2 regions of the Faecalibacterium sp. An192 genome follow, and region 2 is predicted to be linked to the other one. Evidence: a T-box and tRNA genes for the amino acid it is inferred to sense, from the RefSeq annotation. Region 2 holds a T-box; the other holds one or more tRNA genes.

Region 1 (14,405 bases), on a different contig from region 2:
GCCGTGGACGAAAACCAGGTCCCCGCCGAGGCCATCACCATCAACAGCGTCACCCTGGAAACCTGTCCGTAAATCTTATTCCTCGCCGGGGTGGTTTTTCCGCCAGGCCAGGTAATTTTCCAGAATCACCGAGGCGCTCACCGAGTCCAGAATGGCCTTCCGCTTTTTGCCGAAGGTGCCGCTCTCGCTCAGGAAACCGGCGGCGGTGATGGTGGTCTGGCGCTCGTCCCACATCCGGACGTGCAGGCCGCTCATCTCTGCCACCATGTCCCCCAGCTTGCGGCTTTTCTGGGCCCGGGCTCCCTCGGTGCCGTCCATATTCCGCGGCAGGCCGATGACAATCAGCCCGGCGCGGTTTTCTTTGGCCGCCTCGCAGATTTTGGCCGCCACTTTGACCATGGCCTTTTCTTCGATCTGGGGCTTGATGGGGGTGGCCAGGATTTCGCTGGGGTCGCAGACCGCCAGCCCGGTGCGGCTGTCGCCGTAATCAACTGCTAAAATTTTCATCGGAACGCTCCTTTGCTTTTTGCTTTGCAGGCCTATTCTACCACATCCGCCGCAGGCGGCGCAATGGGGCGTTTTCTTTGGACCAAAGGGAGGTATTGCGCCATGCTGAAACTGGTGTTGGGAGGCTCGGGCAGCGGGAAAACCAGCTGGCTCTACGCCCGTCTGGCCGAGCGGGCCGCCCGGGGAGAGTACAGCATCCTGCTGGTGCCGGAACAGTTCACCTCCTCCACCGAGGGCCGCATCTACCGGGAACTGGGGGACGAGGGCTCGGGCTATGTGGAGAGCTTTTCCTTCACCAGCCTGGCCGAACGGATTCTGTCGGAGGAGGGCGGCTCTGCCGTCCAGACCCTCACCGACGCGGGCCGGGTCACCCTGGTGCGCCGCGCCCTGGAGGAGCTGCAGGACAATGTCCACTACTATTACCGCCACCGCCACAGCGCGGCCTTCTGCCAGCTGGCCGCCGAGACCATCGACGAGCTGAAAAGCGCCGGCGTCACCGGGGAGGACTTTGCCCGTCTGGCCCAGGGCTGCGGCCCCGAGAGCGGACGGCTGGGGGAGCTGGCCCTGATTTATGAGGGCTACGAGACCCTGCTGGCCCAGACCGGCATGGACCCCTCCGACCGGATTCAGCTGGCGGCGGACCGTCTGGAAGCCGCCCTGGCCGAGGGCCGGATGCCGTCCTTTCTGGAGGGCCGGGCGGTGTTCATCGACGAATTCGACACCTTCAACGCCCCCAAACAGCGGCTGATGGGGGCCATGCTGGCGGCGCTGCCCCAGGTGACGGTGGCCCTGTGCGACGACGGCTCCCCCGCCGAACCCGGGGATTTGAGCCTCTTTTCGGGTGCCAAGGGGGTGGGGGCCCAGCTGCGGCGTCTGGCCCGGAAAAACGGGTCGGAGGTGGCGGTGCCCCTGCTGCTGAAACAAGACCTTCGCCATCAGGACGCCCCCTCCCTGGCGGCTCTGGGGGAGCTGCTGGCCGCCGGCCGCTGCACCCCGCCGCCGGGGCCGGCGGGAGAAATCCGGCTTTATCCGGCCCCCAGCCGGGAGGAGGAAGCCCGGGCCGCCGCCGGCGCCATCCGGCGTCTGATGGCTCAGGGAGTCCGCTGCGGCAAAATCGCGGTGGTCTGCCGGGACCTGGACAAGTACCGGGCCGCCGTGCGGTATGAATTCCGGATGGCGGGGATTCCCCTCTGGTGCGACGAGGCCACCACACCGGCCTTCAGCGCCCCGGCGGCGGCCGTTACCGCCCTGCTGGAACTGGTCCGGGGGGCGGACTACACCGAACAGCTGTCGGCCCTGGTGAAAACCGGGCTGACCCGCCTGCCGGAGGACCGGGTCTGCGCCCTGGAAAACTATGCCTATACCTGGTCGCCCCGGGCGTCGGAGTGGCGGGAGGAATTCAAAAAGAGCCCCCGTGGCTTCGGCGGCGAAAAGCTCACCGCCGAGGAACAGGACAACCTGAAAAAGGCCGAGGAGGCCCGGGCCTTTCTGATGGGGCCCATTGAGACCCTGCGCAGCCGCTGCCGGGAGGCCAGCGCGGAACAAATCAGCAAGGCCCTGTGGTTCTGCCTGGAGGCCCTGGGGGCCGAGGAGGCCCAGAACCAGCAGGTGGAAGCCCTGCGGTTGGTCCGGGGCATCCCGGCCGCCGAGGAGGCTGCCCGGGAGTGGAACGTGGTGATGGACCTGCTGAACCAGATGGCTCAGCTGCTGGGCAGCGAGACGGTGGCCCCGGCGGAATACGCCGAGCTGTTCGGGCTGCTGCTGCGCTCCTCTGACCTGGGGCATATCCCCCAGACCCTGGACGCCGTCATGCTGGCCTCGGCGGGCAAGATGCGTCTGGACGCCCCGGACTATGTCTTTGTGCTGGGGGTGGCGGAAGGGGAATTCCCCGCCGCGCCGGGCCAGACCGGCCTGCTGACCCACGCCGACCGGGACGCCCTGATGCGGCAGGAAATCGAGCTGCCCGACTGCTTTGAAAACCGTGTGGTCCGGGAACAGGTCTGCTTTTACAAGGCCATGACCGCCCCTGCCAGGGGGCTGTGGATCAGCTGGCCCAAGGGGGCGGGGCTGACCCTCTCGGCGGCGGCCCAGCCCATCGCCGACGCGCTGAACCCGCCTGCCCCCGACCTGACCCTGCTGGATATGGCGGCCACCCCCGGCAGCGCGCTGGACTGTCTGGGGGGCGGCTGGCCCCTCACCGACATGGAGCGGGCCAGCCTGACCCAGGCTCTGGCGGGCAGCGGCAGCGCCGGCCTGGACCTTTTGACCCGGATGGCCCAGAACCCGCCCCATCACATCCAGGACCTGGCGGCCCTGGGCGGGCTGCTGGGGCCGGAGCTGGCCATTTCGCCCAGCCAGATGGAGGCCTATTCCAACTGCCCCTATGGCTATTTTCTGCGGTATGTGCTGGGCCTCAAGCCCCGCAAGAAAGCCCGGCTCTCGGCGGACCAGAGCGGCACCCTGATGCACTGGGTGCTTCAGATGGCGCTGGACCCTCATCCCGGCTCCGACAACCCCTGCAAGGGCGCTCTGCCCGCGCCCTTTGCCCAGCTGACCGACAGCCAGCTGGGAGCATTGGCGGCGGGACTGGTGGATGAATATGCCCGGCGGTACCTGCCCGAGGACACCGCCCGGCTGCGGTATCTGCTCTCCCGGCTGAAAAAGAGCATGGCGTCCCTGCTATGCTATCTGCGGGACGAGCAGGCCCAGAGCAGCTTTTCCCCGGCGGCCTGCGAGCTGAAAATCGGCGCGGGAGCCGGCGCCGTCCAGCCCCAGACCTATCATTTGTCCAACGGGCGGACGGTGCGGCTGGTCGGCACGGTGGACCGGGCCGACGAATGGGTGGAGCAGGACGGCACCCGCTGGGTGCGGGTGGTGGACTACAAGACCGGCACCAAAAAGCTGGACCTGAAAGAAGTCTACTGCGGCCTGGACTGCCAGATGCTGCTGTACCTGTTCAGCCTGACCCGGGACGAGCAGGGCCGCTTTGCGGGGGCGGAGCCGGCGGGTGTGCTCTACCTGCTGGCCGACCCCAACCCCTCCACCGCAGCCCGGGCCGCCGCCGGTCCGGCCGCCCCCTGTCAGCTGGACGGCCTGGTGCGGGACGAGGAAAAACTCTTTGACGCCATGGACCCCGAAAAGACCGGGCGGTATCTGCCCTTCACCTGGGTGAACGGCAAACCCAGCCCCTGGCAGAAGGCCCGGAGGGCCGACGCCGCCAAGCTGAACCGCATCGAGGCCCACCTGGACAACCTGGTCACCGGCATGGGAGAGCGGCTCTATGGCGGCGAGATCGGGGCCGCGCCCCTGATTGCGGGGCGGAGCCCCTGCCAGTGGTGTGACTACGGGTTTGTCTGCTGCCACGAGCTGGGCCAGGACGAGCGGATTGTGAAAGACCTGGCCCCCGACAAGCCCTTTGAAGAAACCGAAGGAGAGGAGGAAGCGCCATGACCCCCAAATGGACACCGGCCCAGCAGGCCGCCATCCAAGACCGGGGCGGCGGGCTGCTGGTAAGTGCGGCGGCAGGCAGCGGCAAGACCGCTGTGCTGACCGAGCGGGCGGTGCGGCTCATCACCGACCCCCACCACCCGGTGGACGCCGACCAGCTGCTGATCGTCACCTTTACCAATGCGGCCGCCGCCGAGCTGCGGGCCCGCATCGGGGAAAAGCTGCTGAATCTCAGCCAGGCGGACCCTGCCAACGGTTGGCTTCGCCGCCAGCGGATGCTGCTGCAGCGGGCCCCCATCTGCACCATCGACGCCTTCTGTCTGGATCTGCTGCGGCGGCACTTTGAGGCGCTGGATATCCCGCCCGACTTTGTCCCCGCCGACGCCGGCAGCGTCCAGGTATTGCGGGAGACAGCCCTGGCCGACACCCTGGAACAGGCCTGCCAAAACCCCGACTTCTGCGCCTTTGCCGACCTGTACGGCAAGGGCCGCAGCGACGATGCCGCGGGCCGGGCGGTGCTGCAGGTTTATGACTTCCTGCGGGCCCTGCCCGACTACCACAAAAAGATGGACGAGATGCTGGCCCCCTGGCAGCAGGAGGGCAGTTTTGCGTCGTCGTCGTGGCATGATTTGCTGTTGGAGCTGGCCGGACAGCGGGCCCGGGCGGCCTGCGGGCTGCTGCGGGCGGCCTTTGCCGACTGCCGGGCCGACCTGGAAGAGGAGCGGGCCCGGGCGGAGGAGAGCAAAAAGACAGCCGCGGCCCGGGCCTCTGCGGCCGCCAAGGTCAACGATAAATTTGCCGAGCCCCTGGAACGGCTGGAATCGGCCCTGACCCTGTTGGAGCGGGTGGAACAGCTGGCCGGGGCGGGGGAATGGGAGGCCCTGTACGACCTGCTGACCCCCTATGTGCTGGGGATGGAGCCGGAGCCGGGCCTGAAGGGGATGAAAGGCCGTCTGGCCGGTCCCCGGAAGGCCGCCGTCCGCACCCGCGCCAATGAGGCGGCGGGATTGTTTGGGGAAATCCTGGACCTGATTCCCTGCAGCGAGGCCGAGGCCGAACAGGACCGGGCCCTGGCCGCCCCCCGTCTGGCGGCCCTGATGGAGGCGGTGCGGGACTTTGACGCCCGGTTCAGCGCCAAAAAGCAGGAGCGGAAGCTGCTGGAATTCAGCGACTTTGAGCACCTGGCCCTGAAACTTCTCCGGGGCCCCGACGGCCGGCCCACCCCTCTGTGCGAAGGCATCCGGGCGGGCTATGGCGCGGTGATGGTGGACGAGTACCAGGACACCAACGCCCTGCAGGACGCCCTGTACGCCTGTCTGGCGGCCCCTGACGGGGGCAATCTGTTCCTGGTGGGCGACCTGAAACAGAGCATCTACCGGTTCCGCCAGGCCGACCCGGCCATCTTCCGGGAAAAATTGGAGACCTGGCCCCCGCTGCCCGGCGGGCGGGCCCGCCCGGAGCCCGATGGCCCCGCCCAAAATGCCATGCTGGCCCTGGATGCCAACTTCCGGTCGGCCCCGGCAGTGGTGGAGGGGGTCAACTTCTTCTTTGAGCAGCTCATGAGCCCCGATCTGGGCGATACCGCCTATGGAGAGGGCCAGCGGCTGGTCTGCGGCGCTCCGGGGGAATACCAGGGCGCGGTGGAGGCCTGTCTGCTGCCCGACGACGAGCAGGAGACCGACGCCGCATGGATTGCCGGGCGGATTGAGGCCCTGGTGGCGGCGGGGGAGCCGGTGCGGGAGGGCAGTTCCACCCGGCCGGTGCGGTATGAGGATTGCTGCATCCTGCTGGCGGCCCGGGCGGAATTTCCGGTGTACACCCGTGCTCTGGCGGACCGGGGCATCCCGGTCTATGCCGACGCCCGGGAAAACCTCTTTGAAGCGCCCCACATCCGGCCCCTGGTGGCCCTGCTGAAAATCATCGACAATCCCGCCCAGGACATCTACCTGGCGGCGGCCATGCTGGGGCCTGTCTTTGGCTTCACCGACGACGAGATGGTGAAACTCCGGGCCCGCAAGAGAGGCGGCAGCCTCTACGGCGCGGTGGCGGAAGTGGCCGCCGGGGAGGGAGAGGACGCCTTTTCCTGCCGGGTGCGGGGCTTCTACGCCCGCCTCACCGAGCTGCGGCGGATGGCCCGCAGCATGCCGGCGGAACGGCTGCTGGAGGAGATTTTCGCCTCCACCGGCTATCTGGCGGCCCTGGGCGCCATGGAAAACGGCCAGCGGCGCCGGGAGGATGCCCGGCGGTTTGCGGCCTTCTGCGCCGGGGCGGGCAGCGGGGGCATTTCGGCCCTGGTCCGCTCCATTGAGGCGGCCAGCGACGCTGGCGGCGAGACCGGTGACACGGTGCCCGGGGCCGCCCGGCCCGGCTGCGTCACCATTATGACCATCCACCGGTCCAAGGGCTTGCAGTTCCCGGTGGTCTTTCTGGCCGACACCGCCCGGAAGTTCAACGCCGCCGACCTGCGGGAGCCGGTGCTCCTCCACCGGGTCTACGGCGCGGGCCTGCGGCTGCGGCAGGAGGGGGGCGAGCTGTACAAGACGGCGGCCTATACCGCCCTGGCCGCCGTCCACGAGCGGGAGATGCGCAGCGAACAGATGCGGCTGCTGTATGTGGCCCTGACCCGGGCCCAGGACCGTCTGATTCTGACCCTGCCTCTGGGGATAACCCGCACGGCCAATCCCCTGGAAAAGGCCGCGGCCTTCCTGGCGGCGGATGCGGGCCCGGTGCTGTACAGCCAGTGCAATTCCTTTGCGGGATGGCTGCGGGCCGCGCTGCTGGTTCATCCCAACGGCGGCCCCCTGCGGCGGCAGGCGGGGGATCTGCAGCTGCCCTTTGTCCGGACCGACAGCGTCATTACTCTGACCATCCCCGACCCGGCCCAGCCGGTGGCCCCGCCGGAACCTCCCGCCCCGGTCCCGGCGGACCCCGCCCTAGCGGCGGCTTTGCGGGACAATTTTGCGTGGCAGTACCCGGCGGCAGGGCTGGCGGCGGTGCCCGCCAAGGTCAGCGTCACCAGTATTGTCCACAAGGCGGGGGAGGTCACGTTGGAGCGGCCCGCCTTCCTGGCCAAGGACGGCCTGTCCGCCGCCGAGATGGGCACCGCCCTCCACGCCTTTATGGAGCACGCTGACTTCGACGCGCTGGCCGGACCTTCCCGGCAGGGCGGCCAGGCCCTGGACCAGGCCCTGGCCGCCGAGCGGGACCGCCAGACTGCGGCCCGGCTCACCGCCCCCGAAATCGCCCAAAAGCTGGACATTGCCCGGCTGGCCCGGTTCTTTTCGGGGGAGGCCTTCGGGCGGGTGCTGGCGGCGGAAAAAGTCCTGCGGGAGTACGCCTTCATCACGGCTCTGCCGGCGGGGGCGGTGCTGGCCGCCCAGGGCCAGGCCCCCGAGGAGATGCCCCCCGCCGTCCGGGGGGAACAGGTGCTGGTGCAGGGCATCGCGGATATCCTGCTGGTGTTCCCCGATCATCTGGAACTGCTGGACTACAAGACCGACCGGGGCAAGACCGAGGCCGAGTTCCTGGCGGCCTACCGCCCCCAGCTGAACCTCTACGCCCTGGCGGTGGAAAAGCGCTTTGCACCCCGCAAAGTCACCTATAAGGGGATCTATTCCTTCGCCCTGGGCCGCCTCATTGACGCCGACTGAGACAAAAAGAAAACTCCGTGCCTTCCCTCTGGGGGAAACACGGAGTTTTTTGTATTTCTCAGCTCTGGTGGGGCTGGGGACGGAAGACCACTTCGCCGGTGGCAGCGTCCATGGACTCCACAATGGCCAGGGACTCCAGCTGGATGCCCCGGGCGCGGACCAGATCGCCGCCCGGCTGGAAGCCTTTTTCCACGGCGATGCCGATGCCTTCCACCGTGGCGCCGGCCTCCTGGGCCAGGGTCAGCAGGCCCATCAGGGCGCAGCCGTTGGCGAGGAAGTCGTCCACGATCAAAACATGATCGTTGGGGGTCAGGAACTTTTTGGAGACAATCACGTTGTAAATCTTCTTGTGGGTGAAGGACTGGATCTGGGTCTCGTAGTTGTCATAGTCCAGATTGATGCTCATGGCCTTCTTGGCAAAGACCACCGGCACGTTCAGCTCGCTGGCCACAATGGCTGCAATGCCGATGCCGCTGGCCTCGATGGTCAGGACTTTGTTGATGGGCTTGCCGGCGAACAGCCGCTTCCACTCCCGGGCCATCTCCCGGAACAGGGGAATGTCCATCTGGTGGTTGATGAAGCTGTCGACCTTCAGCACTCCGCCCTCGCGGATGATGCCGTCTTTGCGGATGCGCTCTTCCAAAAGTTTCATGGCCTGGTTCCTCCCTCCGCCTGACGGCGGTTTCACTTCTTCTCTCAATACACAACAGTATACCGGATTGAGGCAGGGGTGGCAATAGCTTTTTGCGCGAAAATTTTACAAAAACCGCGCCTTTTTACAGCCCCCTTTTGGGCGGGGGCCTCTTGTACTTTTGCCGGTTTTTGATTATACTTGTGGTCAACGGAGAAAACATTTTCCGGGCGGGGGCTTCACACGGCCCGCCGCCGCAACGACAGCCGGCGGGGCTGCCCGCCGTCACAGAGGGGGAGAGCAGATCATGAAAACCGGATTGGTTTTGGAAGGCGGCGCCATGCGCGGCATGTTCACAGCGGGCGTCACCGATGTTTTGATGGAACACAACGTCACCTTTGACGGGGCGGTGGGCGTTTCGGCCGGGGCGGTGTTTGGCTGCAATTACAAGTCGCACCAGCCCGGGCGGGTTATCCGCTACAATCTGGCCTACTGCAACGACAAGCGCTACGCCAGTATGCACAACCTGCTGCACACAGGCGACTTGTACAGCGAGCAGTTCTGCTACCACGATATCCCGGAAAAGCTGGACCCGTTTGACACCGAGACGTTTGCGGCGTCCCCGATGGAATTCTTTGTGGTGTGCACCGAGCTGCGGACCGGCGACCCCGTCTATCACAAGTGCCGCACCGGCAGCGAGGAGGACCTGAAATGGATGCAGGCCTCCGCCTCCATGCCCCTGGCGGCCCGCACGGTAAAGATCGGACCCCACCGCCTGCTGGACGGAGGGATTGCGGACTCCATCCCGGTGCGGTTCCTGGAATCCATCGGCTACAAAAAGAACCTCATCATCCTGACCCAGCCCAAGGGCTTTGAGAAAAAGAAAACCAAGTTCCTGCCCATCATCCGGGCACGGTACGCCCGCTATCCGGCCTTTGTGGCCGCGGCGGCCGACCGCCACGAGCGCTACAACGAGACCCTGTCCTATATCTCGATGCTGGAGGAGGCCGGCGACGCCTATGTGATCCGCCCGCCCATCCCCCTGGAGATCGGCGCCATGGAGCGGGACCCCCGGGAGCTGCAGCGGGTCTATGACACCGGCCGCGCCGTGGCCGAAAAGCAGCTGGACCAGATCCAGACCTTCCTGCTGCGGGCCAAAGCGGAGCTGTAAAATCCAAAACGAAAAAATCCCGTGTCCCCCAAAGGGACACGGGATTTCTTTTGCGTTTGCTTACCGGTTGGACAGCTTGCCCAGCAGGGTGATGACCAGGATGATGGCCACAATCACGATAAAGATGCCCACCATGCCGATCAGCATCATCGGCAGGGTCTGGGACAGGGAAGCGAAGTTCATATGCAAAGCCCTTTCTTATGGTAACATGGAGAGGCCGGGCCCGCCGCAGGCAGGCGCCGGGACAGCGGGACGGAGGATCAGACCCCCATCAGGGCCAGCAGCAGGCCGCCGGCGATGACGGAAGCGATCTGACCCGAGACGTTGACGCTGATGGAGTACATCAGCAGGAAGTTCTGGTTGTCCTCGGCTAGGCCCATCTGGTTGACCACACGGCCGCTCATGGGGAAAGCCGAAATGCCGGCTGCGCCGATCATGGGGTTGACCTTTTTGCCCTCGGGCAGGAAGATGTTCAGAACCTTGGCGAAGATGACGCCGCCGGCGGTGTCAAAGACAAAGGCGAACAGGCCCAGAGCCAGGATCAGCAGGGTGTCGGGGCGGACGAACTTGTCGGCGGTCATCTGGCTGGCCACGGTCATGCCCAGCAGGATGGTGATGAGGTTGGCCAGGGCGTTCTGGGCGGTCTCGCTGAGGGAATTCAGGACGCCGCACTCACGCAGCAGGTTGCCGAACATCAGGAAGCCTACCAGAGCCACGCTGGCGGGGGCCACCAGGCCGGCCAGGATGGTGACCACCACAGGGAACAGGATGCGGGTGGTGCGGCTGACGCTGCCCTTCTGGTAGGACATGCGGATGCAGCGCTCCTTCTTGGTGGTCAGGGCGCGGATGACAGGGGGCTGAACGATGGGCACCAGGGCCATGTAGCTGTAGGCGGCCACCATGATGGGTCCCAGATAGTCGGACATCAGGGTGTTGGCCACGAAGATGGCGGTGGGGCCATCGGCTGCGCCGATGATGGCGATGGAAGCGGCGTCCTTCAGGGGGAAGAACAGGCCCGCGATGCACAGGGTGAAGAAGATGCCGAACTGGGCCGCAGCGCCGAACAGCATCAGCCAGGGTTTCTCCAGCAGGGGGCCGAAGTCGATCATGGCGCCGATGCCGATGAACAGCAGCAGGGGGAACAGTTCGTTGGACATGCCTGCCTCAAACAGAACCGACAGGGGGCCTTCGGTGTCGCCCTGGGTGATGGCGCCCGACAGGGGCAGGTTGACGAGAATGGTGCCGAAGCCCATGGGCAGCAGCAGGCTGGGCTCCATTTTTTTGGCAATGGCCAGATAGATCAGCAGACCGCCGACGACCCACATCACCAGCATCTGCCAATTCAGGTTCCCGAAGTTCGAGAACAGCTCCAGGAATTGTTCGAGAAAATTCATTGTTTCCAAAATACCTCCTTCACGGTTTGAGCGGACCGCGGCGAAGGCTGGGAACGGACGGCTGTTTTTGCACAACAAAAAAGACCCGTCAGCCGCTACCGTCCAGGCAGATGCCCGCGGGGGGAGATAAAACCCCTCGTCCAACCTTGTCGCCGCTGACATTATTATAAAGTACAGCCTGAAAAAACACAAGAGAAAACAGGATTTTGTCGGCGGAAAGGGGCCTGGGCAAAAAACCGAAAAATACCCGTTGACAAAATCTGCCTTCGGTGATAAAATAAGCAAGCGGTCCGGAAAACTACGGCAGCGCAGGGGGAGAGTCAAATGTCTTCCCAAAGGGTTCCGACAGAAATCCAAAAGAAATCTGAAAAAACTCTTGACAAGGCGCTTCACCTGTGGTAAAATAAACGAGTCGTCCGGCAAACGAAACGGACACCGCGAAAATGAATATGGGCGTGTTCCCGAGTGGCCAATGGGGACAGACTGTAAATCTGCTGCTTAATGCTTCGGTGGTTCGAATCCACCCGCGCCCACCAAATCAGAAAAATCCGAACCTTTTTCCTGTAGGAGAAGGGTTCGGATTTTTCATTTTCCTGGGCGAATTGAACCAAGGCATCTCTCCAAAAGCGCAGAGAGATTGATTTATTTCATTTCGGTTTGAAAAAGATGTTTATGAAAGAAAAGGATGAGGAATTTCCAAGGGGATTAAGATAAGATGATAAACGGAAGTACAAATGAATTTATAGATAGAATTTCCACATGCCAGGATACCGTGTTTATCTATAAAGGTAAAAAGTATTGGTTTCAGGGATATATGCCCAATGAAAACACTGTCCATATGGAAATTTTCCAAATAGATCCTGCTAAAGAAGGCTATGTTTGGGAATATAACGGTTCGTCTATCACTGAAGGACAGGAAGAGTTTCAAATTGCCCCTATTTTTGATGGAAAGACTTTTTGGGAAGTCGAACAGGAAATGGAGTGGGTGGATTGCTGATTGTACGGATACGTCGAAGAGCTAGAATAGTCTGATTCGTTCTTCTTGGTTGAAAAATAAAAAAAGGGTGCGTCCCGAAGGACGCACCCAACTTGAAAAAAGCTGTGTATGGATGTCAGGGCGTTCCCCGTTGGGAACGTCCTGATTTTCTTTTGCCGGGCAGCGGGCCTGCTCTGCCTGCCATGCGGCAAATGCTTTCTGGTCTTCTTCATTGTTGAAGCTTTCCAGAATCGCCGGATAAAAACATCGGGCCAGTCGCTCGATGACTTCGTCCGGGTAAGAAGAGTTGTTTACAGCTTTTTTCTTATTCAACGACACCTCCTATTCTGGTCCACACACCCAGTTGATCGGAAGCTTTGAAGCCCCGTGTGGAAAAGCCGACGTTCATACTTTGAAAGCCGGTAAATTTTACAAGCAGGAACACAAAACACGTGCCCCATCCGGCATTTTCTCCCAAGTTTTTAAAGGAAGTATAAACCAGCCCACCTCAATCCCACCCTAACGGAGCTGGACAGAATGAAAAACTACGCCGATTGTTCTTGTTCTGACCCTAGCACTTCTGACAGGCTAAAACCCAACGCAGCCAGATAGGCAAGATGCTTTTCCAGAATAGCCTGCACAGCTTTTCTCTGTTCTGAGTCGGTAAGCAGTGTGGGCGTTTGTTTGAAGATGGTCTCCCAGCTTTCCTGCATAGAAGCAACGGCGTTGGCAAGCTGACCGTAAATGGAGGAGGTTTCTTCAAGGACTGACTTCCTCTCGCCTGGGGGTGGTGCCAATGACGGCTCGCTTGATGCACTTTTCTCCGTTTGAAATAATTTCTGCTTGGCGGCAGGCTTTGCCCTGGACTGAGGGTTCTTGATCTGCTCCAGAAGGGCGTCATAATCCGCCGGCCTGGCCTTGGCCAAACGCTCAAAGAGTGCGTCCGGCGCCTTCAAATCACCCGAAAGGACCTGCCGCCGGATGCCGGGACACAACTCCTCTGCGAGGTCCACGCCTGCGGCGAACAGTGCCGCCCGACGGACAGCGCTGGCGCTGATATGGTTTTCCCGCGCGATCCGTTCACAGGTTTTCTCAGCGGTCTGCTTGTGTTCATTTTGAGCACCGGCAGACGGGACCGGGCGCGTGTGCTGGTTTCCATGAAATCCATCAGCCTGCTTTTCGGCGTCGTACTGCTTGCCCATCAGAAACTTTTTCTGTTCTGGGGTCAGGTTCCGACGGCCAAGTTGATGTTTGCAAATCCAGACGAGGACTTCATCTCTTGTTTCCAGCTCCAAGTTACGGACAATGCATGGGATTTCCGGGTGGCTTTGCAGAATTTCATAGCGGTTGTGTCCGTCCACAATGGTGCCGTTCCAAACAAGGATCGGAGCCAACAGCTCGCCCTCGGCCAAAATGTTTTCCTCCAGCTGTTTGCGTTCATCCTGGGTCAGGGGTGGAATCTGTGCCTTGAATTCAGGGTCAATGTGCAATGTCTGTGTCATGCAGCCCTCCTTCCTGTACCTGGTGGCGATCCTTTCGATGGAGGGTCGACAACAGATTTTGCTGTGCGGTGCTGAGTTCTATCCATGCCTTTTTTGCTTCACGATACGACTCATAGAACTGGGCTTTTTCCGAGATTAGCTGTTCGCGTTCCGCTTCCAGTTGTTTCAGGCTTGGCAGCTTGGTGATTTTTTGGGCTTTAAAATAGGCGGCTGCCGCTTGGTAAGCTGTCAGTTCGGCGCGGTGCTGTTCCCGAAAGACTTCCGGTTTTTTTGCAGTCTTGACCTGCTGGGCAAACTTCCGGTTCTGGAGATAGGATGAAACATGGTGGCTCAGTTCCCGGTTGGACTTGATGCGGTTTTCCAGGTCTTTCACCACCTTGAGACTCTCGTCTCGTTTTTCCTGAAGTTCAGTTACGCGGGCGTCCAGTTCTTCCTCGCTGTTCAGGTTGTACCGGGTGAAAAGCGCTATAGATTTTGCCAGCTGTTTGAGATTGAAAATCTTGGCCCAGTGCTCGTAGCCTGCGCCCTTGCCTGCGGCCAGCTTGGCCTGAATGTCAATCAGGCGGCTGATGCAGTCGGGGTGAGGATCAGAACTGTAGAGTTTGGCGGTTTTCTTTCGTTCGGCATTCTCTGCGAGAACAGCCAGAACTTTATCTTTGGAAAAATCATCGCCCAGCTTGCGGGAGGAGATGGGCTTGGTGCGGCCGGCGGTGAGGTAACTGAACCGGCCGCGGCTTTCACGAACCGTGACGCCATACTCCTGCAAAAGCTGAGTGGAAAATTCCTCCAAGCTGGTAACCTTGGCCAGAACAGAACGGATTTGCCGACGAAGGGCTGCTTTCTCGGTTTCATATTTGGTTTGCCGGATGGGCTGACCGGAAGCGGCTGCCTTCTGGTTGGCGTGGTCGAGGCGGCGCTGGCCGCGCCGCAGCGCCCAGTATTCCCGTTCTGTAATCCGTTCACCAGTGCCGTTCAGCAGATCGATCTGGTAGAGTCCGGCCCCCTGGCAAAGCTCCATGGTCTCGACCCGCAGGTGCCGGAGCATCGCGGCCGTGCAGCGATGCTTTATGCCCTCCTTCCAGTCACAGGGCTTTTCCATATAGGGCTGGCGGGGAATCTCCCGCACC
Region 2 (14,405 bases):
ATAAGCTTCTCACCGGCCGCAAGGCCGGCTTTGCCCATCTGCGGCAGCTGGATGGGATTTCCGGCTTTCCCAATCCTCGGGAGAGCGTCCACGATTCCTTCATCGCGGGCCATGGCAATACTGCGCTTTCCCTGGCCATCGGCATGGCCTGGGCCAAAAAGCTCAAGGGCGAGCCGGGCTGGGTGGTGGCCGTCATCGGAGACGGCGCTTTCACCGGCGGCATGGTCTACGAAGGAATGAACAACATTGCCTCCCTGAATAATCTAATGGTCATCCTGAACGACAACAAGATGTCCATCTCCAAAAACGTGGGGGCAATGGCCCGGTATCTGACCCATCTGCGGGCCAGTCCCAAGTATTTCCGGATGAACCGCCATTTGAGCGATACCCTCAGTGAGATCCCGGTGGTGGGGCCGCCCCTGCGGGCGTTCCTGCGCCGGACAAAGACCATCATCCGGCGGTCCATGTACGATTCCACCATGTTTGAGGACATGGGGTTCCAGTACCTGGGCCCTCTGGATGGCCACAACGTCCGGGAACTGGAACAGACCATGCGGAACATCATGGTCCGCTCAGGGCCGCTTTTCCTCCATGTGGTCACCACAAAAGGGAAGGGCTACCAGCCGGCGGAAGAAAACCCTGGTGAATACCATGGCGTTTCCGGAGCCAAACCGGGCGTCATTCCGGACCCCGAGGTGGCTGCACCGGCATCCTTCTCCACCATTTTCGGAAAGGCTCTGTGTGAAGCAGCCGCAGCCAACTCCAAAATCTGCGCCATCACCGCAGCCATGAAGTATGGCACCGGGCTGCAGTTCTTTGGCCATGCGTATCCGAATCGCTTCTTTGATGTGGGCATGGCAGAACAGCATGAGATCACCTTTGCGGCCGGCCTTGCCAGTCAGGGGATGATCCCGGTGGCAGCCATTTACTCCACCTTCTTGCAGCGGGCTTATGACCAGATCATCCACGATGTGGAACTGCTGAAGGTCAAGGTTCTCTTTGCCATTGACCGGGCCGGCCTGGTGCCGGCGGACGGCGAGACCCATCAGGGTGTTTACGATCCGGCTTTCCTGAGCCAGATTGGCATTCCCACCTATTCGCCCTCCAATTACGCTGAGCTGCGCTATTGGCTGATCAAACTGCTGGGCCAGGATTTCACTGGCCCCCAGGCCATCCGGTATCCCCGCGGCGGGGAGGCGGACGTTCTGGCGCAGTATGGCTGCACCGGCCGGGAGTATGATTTCCTGATTAACTCGCCGGAGGCCCGGGCCGTTCTGGTCAGCTATGGCAGCGAAGTGGAGGATGTCCTGGCCGCCGGCAGCCATTTGGAGGCACGCGGCATTCCCTGCAGCGTCTGCAAACTTGTAAAGATATTTCCCTTTACAGATGGTTTCCTGCGCGATATCGAACGATTTGACGTAATTCTGTTTGCAGAGGAGTGCGTCCAGCGTGGCGGCATCGGGGAACAGCTGGTGTCCTGCCTCGCGGAACGCGGATGGCACGGCACCTTTATCCACCGGGCGGTGGACAACAACAAGCTGACCCATGCCACCGTTCCCCAGATGAAAAAGATCCTGGGCCTTGACGAAGAACACCTGGTACAGGATGTGGAGAAAGCCCTGACAGAGAAAAAGGAGCAGTAATCTTGAAAACTCGATTGGACCAATATCTGGTGCAGCACGGCCTGATCCAGAGCCGGGAGCGCGCCAAAGCGATGATTATGGCTGGCGTGGTCTATGTGAATGGCCAGAAGGCAGACAAAGCCGGCGACATGGTGAAAGAGGATGCCGTGGTGGAAGTGCGGGGCCATGATATCGGCTATGTGAGCCGCGGCGGCCTCAAGCTGGAAAAGGCCATGCAGGTGTTTCCCCTCAGCCCCAAGGGCAAGGTGTGTATGGACATCGGCGCATCCACCGGCGGCTTTACTGACTGCATGCTGCAGAACGGCGCCTCCAAGGTGTATGCGGTGGACGTGGGCTATGGCCAGCTGGCCTGGAGCCTCCGGACCGATCCCCGGGTGGTCAATATGGAGCGGACCAACATCCGCAATGTGACGCCCGACCAGCTGGAGGAGCCGGTGGAGTTTTTCAGTGTGGATGTGTCTTTCATCTCGCTGCACCATATCTTCCCGGTGGCGCAGGCGGTCACCACGCCGGACGCCATGGGCGTCTGCCTGGTAAAGCCGCAGTTTGAGGCCGGCCGGGAAAAGGTGGGCAAGAACGGCGTTGTCCGTGATCCCGCCACCCACAAAGAGGTCCTCCTCAACGCCATGGGCTATGCCGCCGCCAACGGCTTTGCGGTGCGCGGTCTGGACTTCAGCCCGGTGAAGGGACCCGAGGGCAACATCGAGTATCTGATGTTTGTGGAAAAGAGCACAGAACCCTGTACATTGGACGAGGAGGCTGCCGCCGCTGTGGTGGCGGCCAGCCACCAGACCCTCGATCGCTGACCGATCTTTACGGCAGCCCCAACCAGGAGGTGGGACCCTATGACGGTTTACATTGCCCCCAATACCGGCAAAAGCTCGGCCGGAGAAGTCGCTCTGCGGGCGGCTCAGATTCTTCAGACCCACGGCGCCGCCGTCCTGATGGATCAGGAGCTCCGCCCCAGCTGCAACATTGCCGGTGTGCAGTATCTGCCTTTTGCGGAATGCCTGGAAAAAACCGATGTCATCCTGACCATCGGCGGCGACGGCACCATTCTCCAGGTAGCCAACCAGACCCTGAACTATCACAAGCCCATCCTGGGCATCAATCTGGGCCGGTGCGGCTTCCTGGCCACCTGCGAGGTGGACGAGCTGGAGGCCAAGCTCAGTGCGGTGGCCCATGGACACTTCAACCTGGACACCCGGATGCTTCTGTATGTGCGGGTGCTGGGGGACGAGACCTGGGAGGGCCACGCCCTGAACGATGTGGTGGTGACCAAAGGCCGCCTGCAGCAGGCCATTGATTTCAGTGTTTACTGCGACGACATTCTGGTGGAACATTTCCGCGGCGACGGCGTTATCGTGGCGACCCCCACCGGGTCCACGGCCTATTCTCTGGCTGCCGGCGGGCCCATTCTGGATTCCCAGACCAAGGGGATTGTGGTCACCCCCATCTGCCCCCACAGTCTGGCCACCCCCGCCATGGTCTTTGCGCAGGAGCGCAAAATCCACATTTGTGTGGGGCAGGTGGCCGATCATGAGGTGTTTATCAGCTGCGACGGCGACAACAATTACCCCCTCCGGGCAGGAGCGACCGCCATGGTCCGCCTGTCGGATCAGGTCATTCAGCTGGTGACGTTCAGCAAGGCGGAACAGTTCCAGGCCATCGACCAGAAACTGCGCAGCAGGAGATAACAGCCAGCTTTAAAGCTGCAGATCGAAACGAAAACGCTCACAGTTTATGTGAGGGTTGGTTTTGCGGGTGTTTTTGAGAGGAAAGGGCCCGGGCAGGGAGCTGTGTCGACCTTGCCCAGGCTCTGATGCATTCGAATTCCCGCCGGAAGTTGATTTTGAACCGTTTGAAAAGTCTATGGTAGGTAAATGAGAAGGAGGCGGAATTCCCATGAGCCGCAAACCGCAGGAAGATACAAAAACCAGAACGGAACGGCTGCAGGCCATTCTTCGGCTGATCCGTGAACATCCCATCAGCCGTCAGGAAGAACTGCAGGAGTACCTGAACAAAGAGGGTTATGAGGTGACCCAGGCCACCATTTCCCGGGATATTCGGGAGCTGTGCCTGGTGAAGGCTGCCACCGACGAGGGATACCGCTATGTGTCCAGCCACAGCGACCGGTATGACCCCAAAGTGCAGGAGCGCTTTGAGACCATTTTCCGGGAGTCGGTGCTGCAGGTGGACTATGCCGGCCATATTGTGATGATCAAGTGCTACTCCGGCATGGCCAATGCGGCCTGCCAGGTGTTCGACTCGATGCAGTGGAAAAATGTGGTGGGATCGCTTTCGGGTGACGACACGTTTTTGGTGCTGGTCCGCTCCGAGCGGGACGCCAAAAACATCAGCGCCGAGCTGGAACGCTATATTGTGCGCAAGTAAAAGTGGAAGATGAGGCATTGAAATGCTGAGCAGCTTGCAGATTGAAAATGTGGCCGTTATCCAGAAGGCCGATGTCCACTTTGAAAAAGGGCTGAACGTGCTGACCGGCGAGACCGGCGCAGGCAAGTCAATCCTGATCGATTCCATCAACGCCATCCTGGGCAATCGAACTTCCCGGGAGCTGGTGCGGGCCGGAGCTTCCAAGGCGGTGATCCGCGCAGCCTTTGAGGAGGTGCCCGCCGCCGTCCAGGACAGCCTGGAAAAAGCGGGGTATGAGCGCAGTGAAGAACTGCTCCTGACCCGTGAAATCACAGCCGAGGGAAAGAGCAATTGCCGCATCAACGGGATGCCCGCCACGGCGGCCATCCTGCGGGAACTGTGCGGCGGGCTGATTAACATCAACGGCCAGCATGACTCAGTGGGCCTGCTCAACCCGGCGCACCACGAGGGAATTTTGGACGATTACGCCCAGAACCGCACCGAGTTTCAGAACTATTACAAAATTTACAAGGAGCTGATCGCCGTCAAGCGGGAGCTGGACAGCCTCATCACCGATGAGGAGGAAAAGCGCCGCAAGACCGATCTGCTCCAGTATCAGGTCAATGAAATTGACGACGCGGCCCTGACCGCCGGCGAGGAGGAAAGCCTCGAAAGCCGCCGGAAGGTTCTGGCCAATGCGTCCACCATTCGGGAACAGATTGCCCGGGCTTATGCGGCTCTTTCGGGCGGTGATGAGGCCGCCGGCGGGGTAGACCTGCTGGGAGAGGCCTCCAATGCCATGGACACGGTCGCCCAGCTGGATGAAAGTCTGGCGGATGGGGCCGGCCAGCTGCTGGATTTGTATTATACCGCCAAGGACCTGTCCGCCGATCTGGCCTCCCGTCTGGAGGACTACGAGAGCAACGACGGCGAATTGGATGAAATCGAGCAGCGGCTGGATCTGATCTATAAGCTAAAACGGAAATATGGCGACACGGTGGAGGATGTTCTGGCCTTTGGAGAAAAGGCGCGGGAGGAGCTGGAACGCATCCAGTTCTCCGAGGAACACCACCAGCGCCTTCAGGCCGAGAAGCTGCGGCTTTATGGTCTGGCGCGGGAGGCGGCCGAAATTTTGACCCAGACCCGCCTGCGGGCCTTTGAAGATTTGAACCGCCGCATTTCGGATACTCTGGACTTTTTGAACATGCCGGGGGTCCGGCTGAGCCTCCGCCATAGCCGGGGGCCGCTTGCCAGCCACGGCCAGGACAGCCTTGAGTTTTACATTGCCACCAACCCCGGTGAGCCGCCCAAGCCTTTGTCCAAGATTGCATCGGGCGGTGAGCTGAGCCGCATCACCCTGGCCATCAAAAATGCTCTGGCCGACCGGGATGCCGTTCCCACCGTCATTTACGATGAGATTGACAGCGGCGTCTCGGGCAAGGCGGCAGGAAAAATTGGACAGGTTCTGCGGCAAAGTGCCAAAGGCCATCAAATTCTCTGCATCACCCATACCGCGCAGATCGCAGCTTTGGCTGACTGCCATATGCTGATTCAAAAGCGGGTGGAAGGGGATCGGGCCTACACCCAGGTGATGCCTCTGGATACTGAGGGCAGGGTGGACGCCCTGGCCCATCTGATCTCGGGCGACCATGTGACCGAACTTTCCCGCGCCAATGCCCGGGAGATGCTGGCCCTGGCGGAGCAGGAAGCAAAATGAGGAATTCCCGCGCCTCCGCATAAGAGGGAAAACGGAAGCCAATGAGTGGCCCCTTTGGGAGGGTCACTCTTTTTGTTTGTGCTCAAAAAACAAAACGGTCATTTTACCTCTTGACATTTTCGAATAGTTCCTTTACAATTAACAATTGTAAAGGCGTTGATGGGAACAAGTACCCTGATGCGCTCTGCCCAGAGAGGCTCCGGTTGGTGAAAGGGGCGTGCAGAGCCGCAGGCGAACTACCTCCCGGAGCTGCAGGCTGAACAGATGCTATCTCAGTAGGCCCCGCCGCGTGCGAGCGTTACAGACGCAGAGTGTACTCCCATACTCTGAGGGGGTTGCACTTGTGAGGCTGTCATCCGTGAGGGGGCAGCAAACAGAGGTGGTACCGCGAATTTCTCGCCCTCTGCCAATTTTAAGGTTGGCGGGGGGTGTTTCTTTTTGCCCTCTGCCCGAAGTGAGACACAGGAGGTATGTTTTCATGAAACTCTACGACGAACTGAAGGCCCGCGGCCTGGTGGCCCAGATCACCGATGAGGAGATCATCGACGTCATCAACGAGGGCAAAGCCACGTTCTACATCGGCTTTGACTGCACCGCCGACAGCCTGACCGCTGGCCACTTTATGGCCCTGACCCTGATGAAGCGTCTGCAGATGGCCGGCAACAAGCCCATCGCTCTGATTGGCGGCGGCACCACCATGATCGGCGACCCCTCGGGCCGCACCGATATGCGCAAGATGCTGACCAAAGAGGACATCGACCACAACGCTGCCTGCTTCAAGAAGCAGATGGAGCGTTTCATTGATTTCAGCGAGGGCAAGGCCCTGATGCTGAACAATGCCGACTGGCTGCTCAAGCTGAACTACATTGAGCTGCTGCGTGAGGTGGGCGCCTGCTTCTCGGTGAACAACATGCTGCGTGCTGAGTGCTACAAGCAGCGCATGGAGAAGGGCCTGTCCTTCCTGGAATTCAACTACATGATCATGCAGAGCTACGACTTCTACTACATGTTCCAGCACTACGGCTGCAACATGCAGTTTGGTGGCGATGATCAGTGGAGCAACATGCTGGGTGGCACCGAGCTGATCCGCCGCAAGCTGGGCAAGGACGCCTACGCCATGACCATCACCCTGCTGACCGACTCTCAGGGCAAGAAGATGGGCAAGACCGCTGGCAATGCCGTCTGGCTGGATCCCAACAAGACCAGTCCCTTCGAGTTCTATCAGTACTGGCGGAATGTGGGCGATGCAGATGTCATGAAGTGCATCCGCATGCTGACCTTCCTGCCGCTGGAGCAGATCGATGAGATGAGCACCTGGAAGGATCAGAAGCTGAACGAGGCCAAGGAGATCCTGGCCTACGAGCTGACCAGCATGGTCCACGGCAAGGAAGAGGCCGAGAAGGCCCAGGATGCCGCCCGCGCTCTGTTCAGCGGCAACGCCGCCGACACCGAGCATATGCCCACCACCGTTCTCTCGGCTGAGGACCTAACCGACGGCAGCATCGGCATCCTGACCCTGATGGTCAAGGCTGGTCTGGCCTCCTCCAATGGTGAGGCTCGCCGTCTGGTGACCCAGGGCGGTGTCCTGGTCAACGGTGAGAAGGTGGCTGCTCCCACCGGCAGCTTCACTTCTGATCAGCTGGCCGAGGGCCTGGTGATCAAGAAGGGCAAGAAGGTCTACCACAAGATCACCCTGTAAGCGTAAGCCGCTGCGACCATAAAAATCATAAAAGAGGAATCTGTCCTGTGCCTCAAAAGTGCAGGATGGATTCCTCTTTTTCTTTGCATCATGAAAGAAGCGGCGTCTTGCCCCGGCCGCAGATGGGCAGGGGAGACGCCGCTTGCTGGAACCTATGGACGGGGGATGACATGCGGGAAGCGGGGCTCCGAAAAGCCCCGCCTCCACAATGCAAGATCCCTACACCACAAGGAAGCCTTATTTAACCAGGACAACATCCTGTCCCTGGGTAACCTTGCCGGTTGCGATGGGCTCGACGCTGGTGAAGTCGTCGGTGTTGGTGACAACCACCGGAGTGGTCAGCTTGTAGCCTGCGGCCGAGATGGCAGCCATATCAAACTTCAGCAGCAACTGGCCCTTCTTGACCTTGTCGCCGACCTTGACCTTGGGCTCATAGCCCTTGCCCTTGAGCTCGACGGTGTCCATGCCCACATGGATCAGAATTTCGATGCCGTTGTCGCCCATCATGCCCACAGCGTGGCTGGTCTCGGCGACCTGCTCGATGGTGCCGTCAAAAGGAGCCACCACTTCGCCTTTGGAAGGCTCGATGGCGCAGCCCTTGCCCAGAGCCTCGCTGGAGAAGACGGGGTCATCGATCTCGCTCAGAATGCGCATTTCGCCTTCCAGGGGGGAGTAGATGATCTTATCGCCGGCAGGTGCGGCGGGTTTTGCAGCGGGTGCGGGTGCAGCCTCTTTTTTGTGGAATAGATTGGAAAAGAATCCCATAAAGCTTTTCTCCTTATCATTGCCGGATTTGCTGTATGGATGATATGATTCATCCGGAAAACAGCTTATTTCATATGCAATTCTACCACATTTTTCAGTGATTTACAGCAGAAAAGGCCATAAGATTTAGATTTCGTGAATCAGCCTAAAAGAATGTGGATTTTTTTGTAAAAATCAACCATTGACAAGCCGGCGACTGTTTTACAGCTCGTAGGCCTGGCGCAGAGCCTCATAGGCGGCGTCCTCGTTTTCGCTGCGGACCAGCAGAGAAATATCCAGATCGCTGGTGGTGATCAGATGCACTTCAATACCGGCAGAGGCCAGGGCGCTCAGAGCCCGCGCAGCCACGCCGCAGCTGGTGACCATCTCCTCGCCGAACAGATTCAGCTTGGAATAGCCCACGCTGATGAGGGGAGCGGCCTTGGAGCCGGGGGTCAGCTGTGCGGTGGAAATGGCCTTCATCACCAGGGGAAGGTCATTGCTGGAAGCCGTGAAGCTGAAGTCCAGCTGGGTGCCGTGAGGGGCGCTCTGGCTGATCATGTCCACGACGATGCCGATGTCCGCAAAAATCTTGAGATACCGTGCCAGGCTGTCAGCGCTGAATGCTGCATCCTGCACACTAATCATCATGACGCCGGGCTCGACGCTGATTTTCGATACTCCGTACATAATTACGCTCCATTCTGCCTGCAAAGAGGCGTAAAGTGATTGTGCTTTACACGGGTGTGATGCGTTTAGGTGAAATCCAAAAACGCCGGATCAATGTACTTTTCTACGGTAGCTCGGATGTAATCGTAGTTGAAGTCGCTGTAGTTGGCTCGTACGCCGTGGGCATTGGCCAACTCAGGGGTATAATCCCGATAGAGGTAGGTGCGGACCTCGGATTTGCTGGGCCCGTAGTGGGTGACGGTGGGGTGAAGCTTGGGGTCCAGCAGTTCCAGGGTGACGGTGCCGTCGGGATCGGTGGTCTTTTGGAACCGCAGGGTGAGGATGGTGCCGATCAGCTGGTCTTTTTTGCTCTGGGTGCTGAGGAAGTTGCCCAGAGAGTAGGCCACAAAGACCGGGCGTCCGTCGGCTGCAGTCCGCCACTCTGCATTCTGCACCACATGGGGATGGGTGCCTACCACTACATCAGCGCCCCAGTCTGCCAGCTGCTGAGCCAGAGTCTGCTGCGCCTCGGTGACGGTGTGGCTGTCCTCGACACCCCAGTGGGTGCCTACCACCACAAAGTCTGCCAGCTCGGCAGCCTTTTTGACCTGCTGCTCAATAACATCGGTCTGGTTGGTGTAGATGATGTTGGCCTCCATGGAATCCTTGCGGGGGATGCCGTTGGTGTGCTCTGTGTAGGACAGATAGGCGATGGTAATGCCGTTCACCGTGTGCACCGGGATGTAGCCATAGTCCGCCTCGCCCCGCCACAGACCGGTGGTCACCACATCATCCGGCATGGACGCCCAAAACCGGAGGGTTGCGGCAATGCCGCTGGTGCCTTTGTCATAGGTGTGGTTGTTGGAGAGGCTGAACACCCGAATGCCTGCCCGGTACAGTGCCCGGGCACAGTCGCCCGGAGTGGAGAAGCAGGGATACGTGGAGGGTTCCAGCTCATCGGTGCAGAGAGTTTCCTGGTTGATCCAGTTCACATCGCAGCCGCTGTAGAAGGGGACCAGGTTCTGGTAGCAGTAGTCGAAGCTGTACTGCGCATCGCCCACCGCCCGCTCAGCGGCTTGCTGATAGATTTTTGCGTGGATCAGGTTGTCGCCTGTGGCGGAGAAGTCCACCGTCTGCACCACGGGCTGGGGCTCGGGTTCCGGCTCTGGCTCCGGAGGCAGAATGCTGGATGCTTCCGGTTCGGTCGTGGTGGGGGCATCCGACTGAAAGCCGCCGAATCCGAAACAGAATCCCAAAGCCGCCAGGAGGGCTACCAGGACACACCAATAGGGAAGGCGGCTGCGGGAAGATGATGCGGAGTGAGGGGCGTGCTGCCCCTCGGAAGGTCTGGAAGAATGATTGCTCATGGTCTTGTTCTCCTGCCGGAAAAGCTTCCGGCTTGCGCGGCTGAAGCCGCCGGGCCATCAGCGCTCAGAGATCAGATCGCTCATATTGTACAGGCCCGGCTCCTTCTTGGCCAGGTAGATCGCCGCATTGATGGCGCCGTTGGCAAACACGCTGCGGGAATAGGCGGTGTGCTTGAGGGTGATGACTTCGTCCGGCCCACAGAACAGCACCTCGTGATCGCCCACGATGCTGCCGCCGCGCACCGAGCTGATCCCGATTTCCATGGGATCGCGTTTGGCCCGCACCGACGAGCGGTCGTAGACATAGTGATAGGCGCCGTTGTTCTCCTCGTTGACGGCGTCGGCCAGCATCAGCGCGGTGCCGCTGGGAGCGTCCAGCTTGTTGTGATGATGCTGCTCAATGATTTCCACGTCGTAAGCGCTGCCCAGGATGGCGGATGCCCGCTTGCACAGCTCGGCCAGCAGATTGATGCCCAGGGACATATTGGCGCTCTTAAAGACGGGGACGCTGCGGGACAGCTGAACAATCTTCAGGTTCAGTTCATCCGACATGCCGGTGGTGCACAGAACGATGGGCACCTTGTGGGCCTCGCAGTAGGGGAGAATCTTCTCCACCGCAGCGGGGGAACTGAAGTCGATGATGACATCGCCGCGGCCGGCCAGATCTTCGGGATTGCTGACCACAGGGATGCCGTTCTGCTCGCCGGCGTGCAGGTCGATGCCCGCCACCACGCGGCAGTCCTCTCGCTGGGCAATCATATCGCAGAGGACATGGCCCATCCGGCCGCCGATGCCTTGAATGACAATATCCGTCATATTTCGTGATTCCTTTCTGTTTGATGAGGCAAATGCCCGGGACTCCATAGACTCTCCGGGCATTTGCTGTGTTTGTTATGACAGCAGACCATGCTCACGCAGAGCCTGCTCAATCTTGACTTTCTGAGCATCGCCGGGCTCCACCAGGGGCAGACGGCATGCGCCGGCCTCCCAGCCCAGCAGGTTCATGGCGTACTTGACCGGGATGGGGTTGACGTCACAGAACATGGCGTCGCACAGAGACAGAATCTCCAGCTGGAGGCGGCGGGCCTTGTCGGTATCGCCGTCGAACCAGGCCTGGCAGCAATCGTGCACCAGCGTGGGGGCCACATTGGACACAACGCTGATGACGCCCTTGCCGCCCAGAGACAGCAGAGGCAGGACCTGATCGTCGTTGCCCGAGTAGATGTTCAAAGAATCACCGCAGAGGGCGGCAATCTGGGCTACCTGAGAGATGTTGCCCGATGCTTCCTTGATGCCGTTGATGAGAGGATGCTCGCTGAGCTTCTTGGCGGTCTCCGGCTTGATGTTGACACCGGTGCGGGAAGGCACGTTGTAGACAATCACCGGAATGCCGCCGGCCTCTGCCATGGCGGTGAAGTGGGCCACCAGGCCGGCCTGGCTGGTCTTGTTATAATAAGGGGTGACCATCAGCAGGGCATCTGCGCCGCAGGCGGCGGCCCCGGCTGCCAGTGCGCAGCCGTGAGCGGTATCATTGGAGCCTGCGCCTGCAATCACAGGCACACGATGGGCCACGGTATCCACCGTGAACTTGATGGCAGACAGCTGCTCCTGATCGATGAGGGTGGAGCATTCGCCGGTGGTGCCGCAGATTACAATGGCGTCGGTGCCGCGGGCAATCTGATCCTCCAGAATCTGCCCCAGCACCTCAAAGTTGATGCTGCCGTCCTGGTGCATGGGTGTAATGATGGCCACACCCGCACCTGTAAAAACAGGCTTCTTCATCATAACAAGACTCTCCTTTTGCAGTTATGAAAAATGAATTTGCATTTAGTCGAGATAGCCCTTGGCGGCCAGCAGCTCGGCCAGCAGCACACCGCCGCCGGCAGCACCGCGCAGGGTGTTGTGGCTCATGCAGGCGAACTTGTAATCGAAGAGGGTATCCTCACGCAGGCGGCCGATGCAGACAGCCATACCGTGCTCGGTGTCGCGGTCCAGCTTGGGCTGGGGACGGTCGTTCTCCTCGAAGTAGTGCAGGAACTGCTTGGGTGCGCTGGGCAGGTTGAGCTCCTGAGCGGGGCCGCGGAAGTTCTTCCATGCCTCCAGGATCTGCTCCTTGGTGGGCTTCTTCTCAAAGCTGACAAAGACTGCGGCGGTGTGGCCGTCCGAGACGGGCACACGGAAGCACTGGGCGGTGATGACAGGCTTTTCGGCGTTGACGATCCGGTCGCCCTCAATGTGGCCCCACAGCTTGAGGGGCTCCTGCTCGCTCTTTTCCTCCTCGCCGCCAATGTAGGGGATCACGTTGTCGATGATCTCCGGCATCCGGTCGAAGGTTTTGCCGGCGCCCGAAATGGCCTGATAGGTGCAGACCAGCGCCTTGCTGACGCCGAAGTCCTTCATCAGGGGATGGAAGGCGGGCACATAGCTCTGCAGGCTGCAGTTGGACTTGACAGCGATGAAGCCGCGCTTGGTGCCCAGACGCTTGCGCTGGGCGGGAATGATCTCGATGTGGTCGGCGTTGATCTCAGGCACCACCATGGGCACGTCGGGGGTGCCGCGGTTGGCGCTGTTGTTGGAGACCACAGGGCACTCGGCCTTGGCGTAGGCCTCCTCCAGTGCCTTGATCTCGTTCTTGGGCATGTTGACGGCACAGAAGATAAAGTCCACCTGGCTGGCGATTTTCTCAACTTCCGAGGCGTCCTGGACGACCATCTTCTTGACGCTTTCGGGCATGGGGCAGGTCATGGCCCAGCGGCTGCCCACGGCGTCCTCATAGGTTTTGCCCGCGCTGCGGTCGGATGCCGCTACAACGGTCAATTTGAACCAGGGATGATTCTCCAGCAGCGTCACAAACCGCTGGCCGACCATGCCGGTGGCACCAACGATGCCTACCTTATAAGACTGCTTATTCATTTCCAAGCACCTTTCCTTTCAAACCCGGATCGAAATTTTGCTTCATTTGCCGAATTAGATGCCTCGGCGGCTTGCAAACCGGATTGTGTTGCAATATAATAAAGACCAGTTGTATAAAACTTATGATATCATTGATACGGCTTCCGTGTCAACCCACTGGAAAGGCGAATACATCCCATGTTGAAAAAAGATTTTTGGTACGATTTACCCAAAGAGCTCATTGCCCAGGAGCCTGTCAGTCCCCGGGACGCAGCCCGGCTGCTGGTTCTCCACCGGGACAATGACGCCATGGAGCACCGTATATTCCATGACCTCCCGGATTATCTTATGCCGGGGGACTTGCTGGTCGTGAACAATTCCAAGGTTCTTCCGGCCCGAATCGTGGGCGTAAAGCAGCCCACCGGCGCAGTTTGTGAGCTTTTGCTCCTGCGCCAGGTCAAGGGAGATCAGTGGGAGTGCCTGGCAAAACCCGGCAAGCGGATGCACCCCGGCAACGTCATCACCTTTGGAGACGGCACCCTGACGGCCACGGTGGACGAGACCATGGAGGACGGCAACAAGCTGGTTACCTTCCACTATGACACCGAGACCCTCTACGAAAAACTGGACGAATTTGGCAAGATGCCTCTGCCGCCCTATATCACCAAGCAGCTGGAGGACCAGAGCCAGTACCAGACTGTCTATGCCAAGGAACTGGGCAGCGCGGCGGCTCCCACCGCCGGCCTGCACTTCACCCCGGAGCTGATGGATGCTCTCCGCGCCAAGGGGGTAGGCATTGCCGAGGTAACCCTGCACGTGGGCCTGGGGACTTTCCGCCCCGTTCAGGAGGATGAAATCACCGACCACAAGATGCACAGTGAATGGTACTCCATCAGCGAGGAGACCGCCCGCCGGATTCAGGAGACCAAAGCCGCCGGGCATCGGGTGATTGCGGTGGGCACCACCAGCTGCCGCACTCTGGAGGCGGTGGCCGCCAAATATGGCGAGATCAAGCCCTGCAGCGGCAACACCAGTATTTTCCTGTACCCGGGTGTGGAGTTTCACTGCATTGACGGCCTCATCACCAATTTCCATCTGCCCGAGAGCACCCTCATCATGCTGGTGTCGGCCTTCTATGGCTACGACAAGACCATGGCTGCCTACAAGGTGGCTGTGGAGGAGAAGTACCGCTTCTTCTCCTTTGGTGACGCCATGCTGATTCTCTAATTTAGTCCATCCTTGACCCGGACGCCGATGCGCCCGGGTTTTTGTTTTGCTCAGAGATCCTTCAGCAGGGCTGG

What was found. A T-box is a leader RNA that pairs with one kind of tRNA and senses whether it is charged. The one in region 2 lies ahead of tyrS (tyrosine--tRNA ligase), so its partner is inferred to be a tRNA-Tyr.
Region 1: it has a tRNA-Tyr gene. The T-box ahead of tyrS (tyrosine--tRNA ligase) is inferred to sense a tRNA for this amino acid. The anticodon was not compared.

Annotation. Positions count from the first base shown of each region.
Region 1 covers NZ_NFKB01000014.1:25,223-39,627, reverse strand. The annotation lists gene B5F27_RS06350 (peptidylprolyl isomerase) at 1-72, shown strand, start outside; gene ruvX (Holliday junction resolvase RuvX) at 76-507, opposite strand; gene B5F27_RS17405 (PD-(D/E)XK nuclease family protein) at 610-3,957, shown strand; gene B5F27_RS06335 (UvrD-helicase domain-containing protein) at 3,954-7,604, shown strand; gene B5F27_RS06330 (xanthine phosphoribosyltransferase) at 7,663-8,256, opposite strand; gene B5F27_RS06325 (patatin family protein) at 8,543-9,406, shown strand; gene B5F27_RS06320 (OadG-related small transporter subunit) at 9,467-9,589, opposite strand; gene B5F27_RS06315 (sodium ion-translocating decarboxylase subunit beta) at 9,667-10,800, opposite strand; tRNA gene B5F27_RS06310 (tRNA-Tyr) at 11,252-11,336, shown strand; gene B5F27_RS06305 (hypothetical protein) at 11,516-11,797, shown strand; gene B5F27_RS06300 (hypothetical protein) at 11,819-12,115, opposite strand; gene B5F27_RS06295 (ParB N-terminal domain-containing protein) at 12,322-13,278, opposite strand; gene B5F27_RS06290 (relaxase/mobilization nuclease domain-containing protein) at 13,256-14,405, opposite strand, start outside.
Region 2 covers NZ_NFKB01000004.1:56,217-70,621, forward strand. The annotation lists gene dxs (1-deoxy-D-xylulose-5-phosphate synthase) at 1-1,643, shown strand, start outside; gene B5F27_RS02425 (TlyA family RNA methyltransferase) at 1,646-2,449, shown strand; gene B5F27_RS02430 (NAD(+)/NADH kinase) at 2,489-3,340, shown strand; gene B5F27_RS02435 (arginine repressor) at 3,549-4,037, shown strand; gene recN (DNA repair protein RecN) at 4,060-5,733, shown strand; T-box leader at 5,881-6,140, shown strand; gene tyrS (tyrosine--tRNA ligase) at 6,212-7,432, shown strand; gene B5F27_RS02450 (PTS glucose transporter subunit IIA) at 7,670-8,197, opposite strand; gene B5F27_RS02455 (ACT domain-containing protein) at 8,399-8,866, opposite strand; gene B5F27_RS02460 (CapA family protein) at 8,932-10,212, opposite strand; gene dapB (4-hydroxy-tetrahydrodipicolinate reductase) at 10,270-11,028, opposite strand; gene dapA (4-hydroxy-tetrahydrodipicolinate synthase) at 11,104-11,994, opposite strand; gene asd (aspartate-semialdehyde dehydrogenase) at 12,040-13,125, opposite strand; gene queA (tRNA preQ1(34) S-adenosylmethionine ribosyltransferase-isomerase QueA) at 13,303-14,331, shown strand; gene B5F27_RS02485 (sugar O-acetyltransferase) at 14,382-14,405, opposite strand, start outside.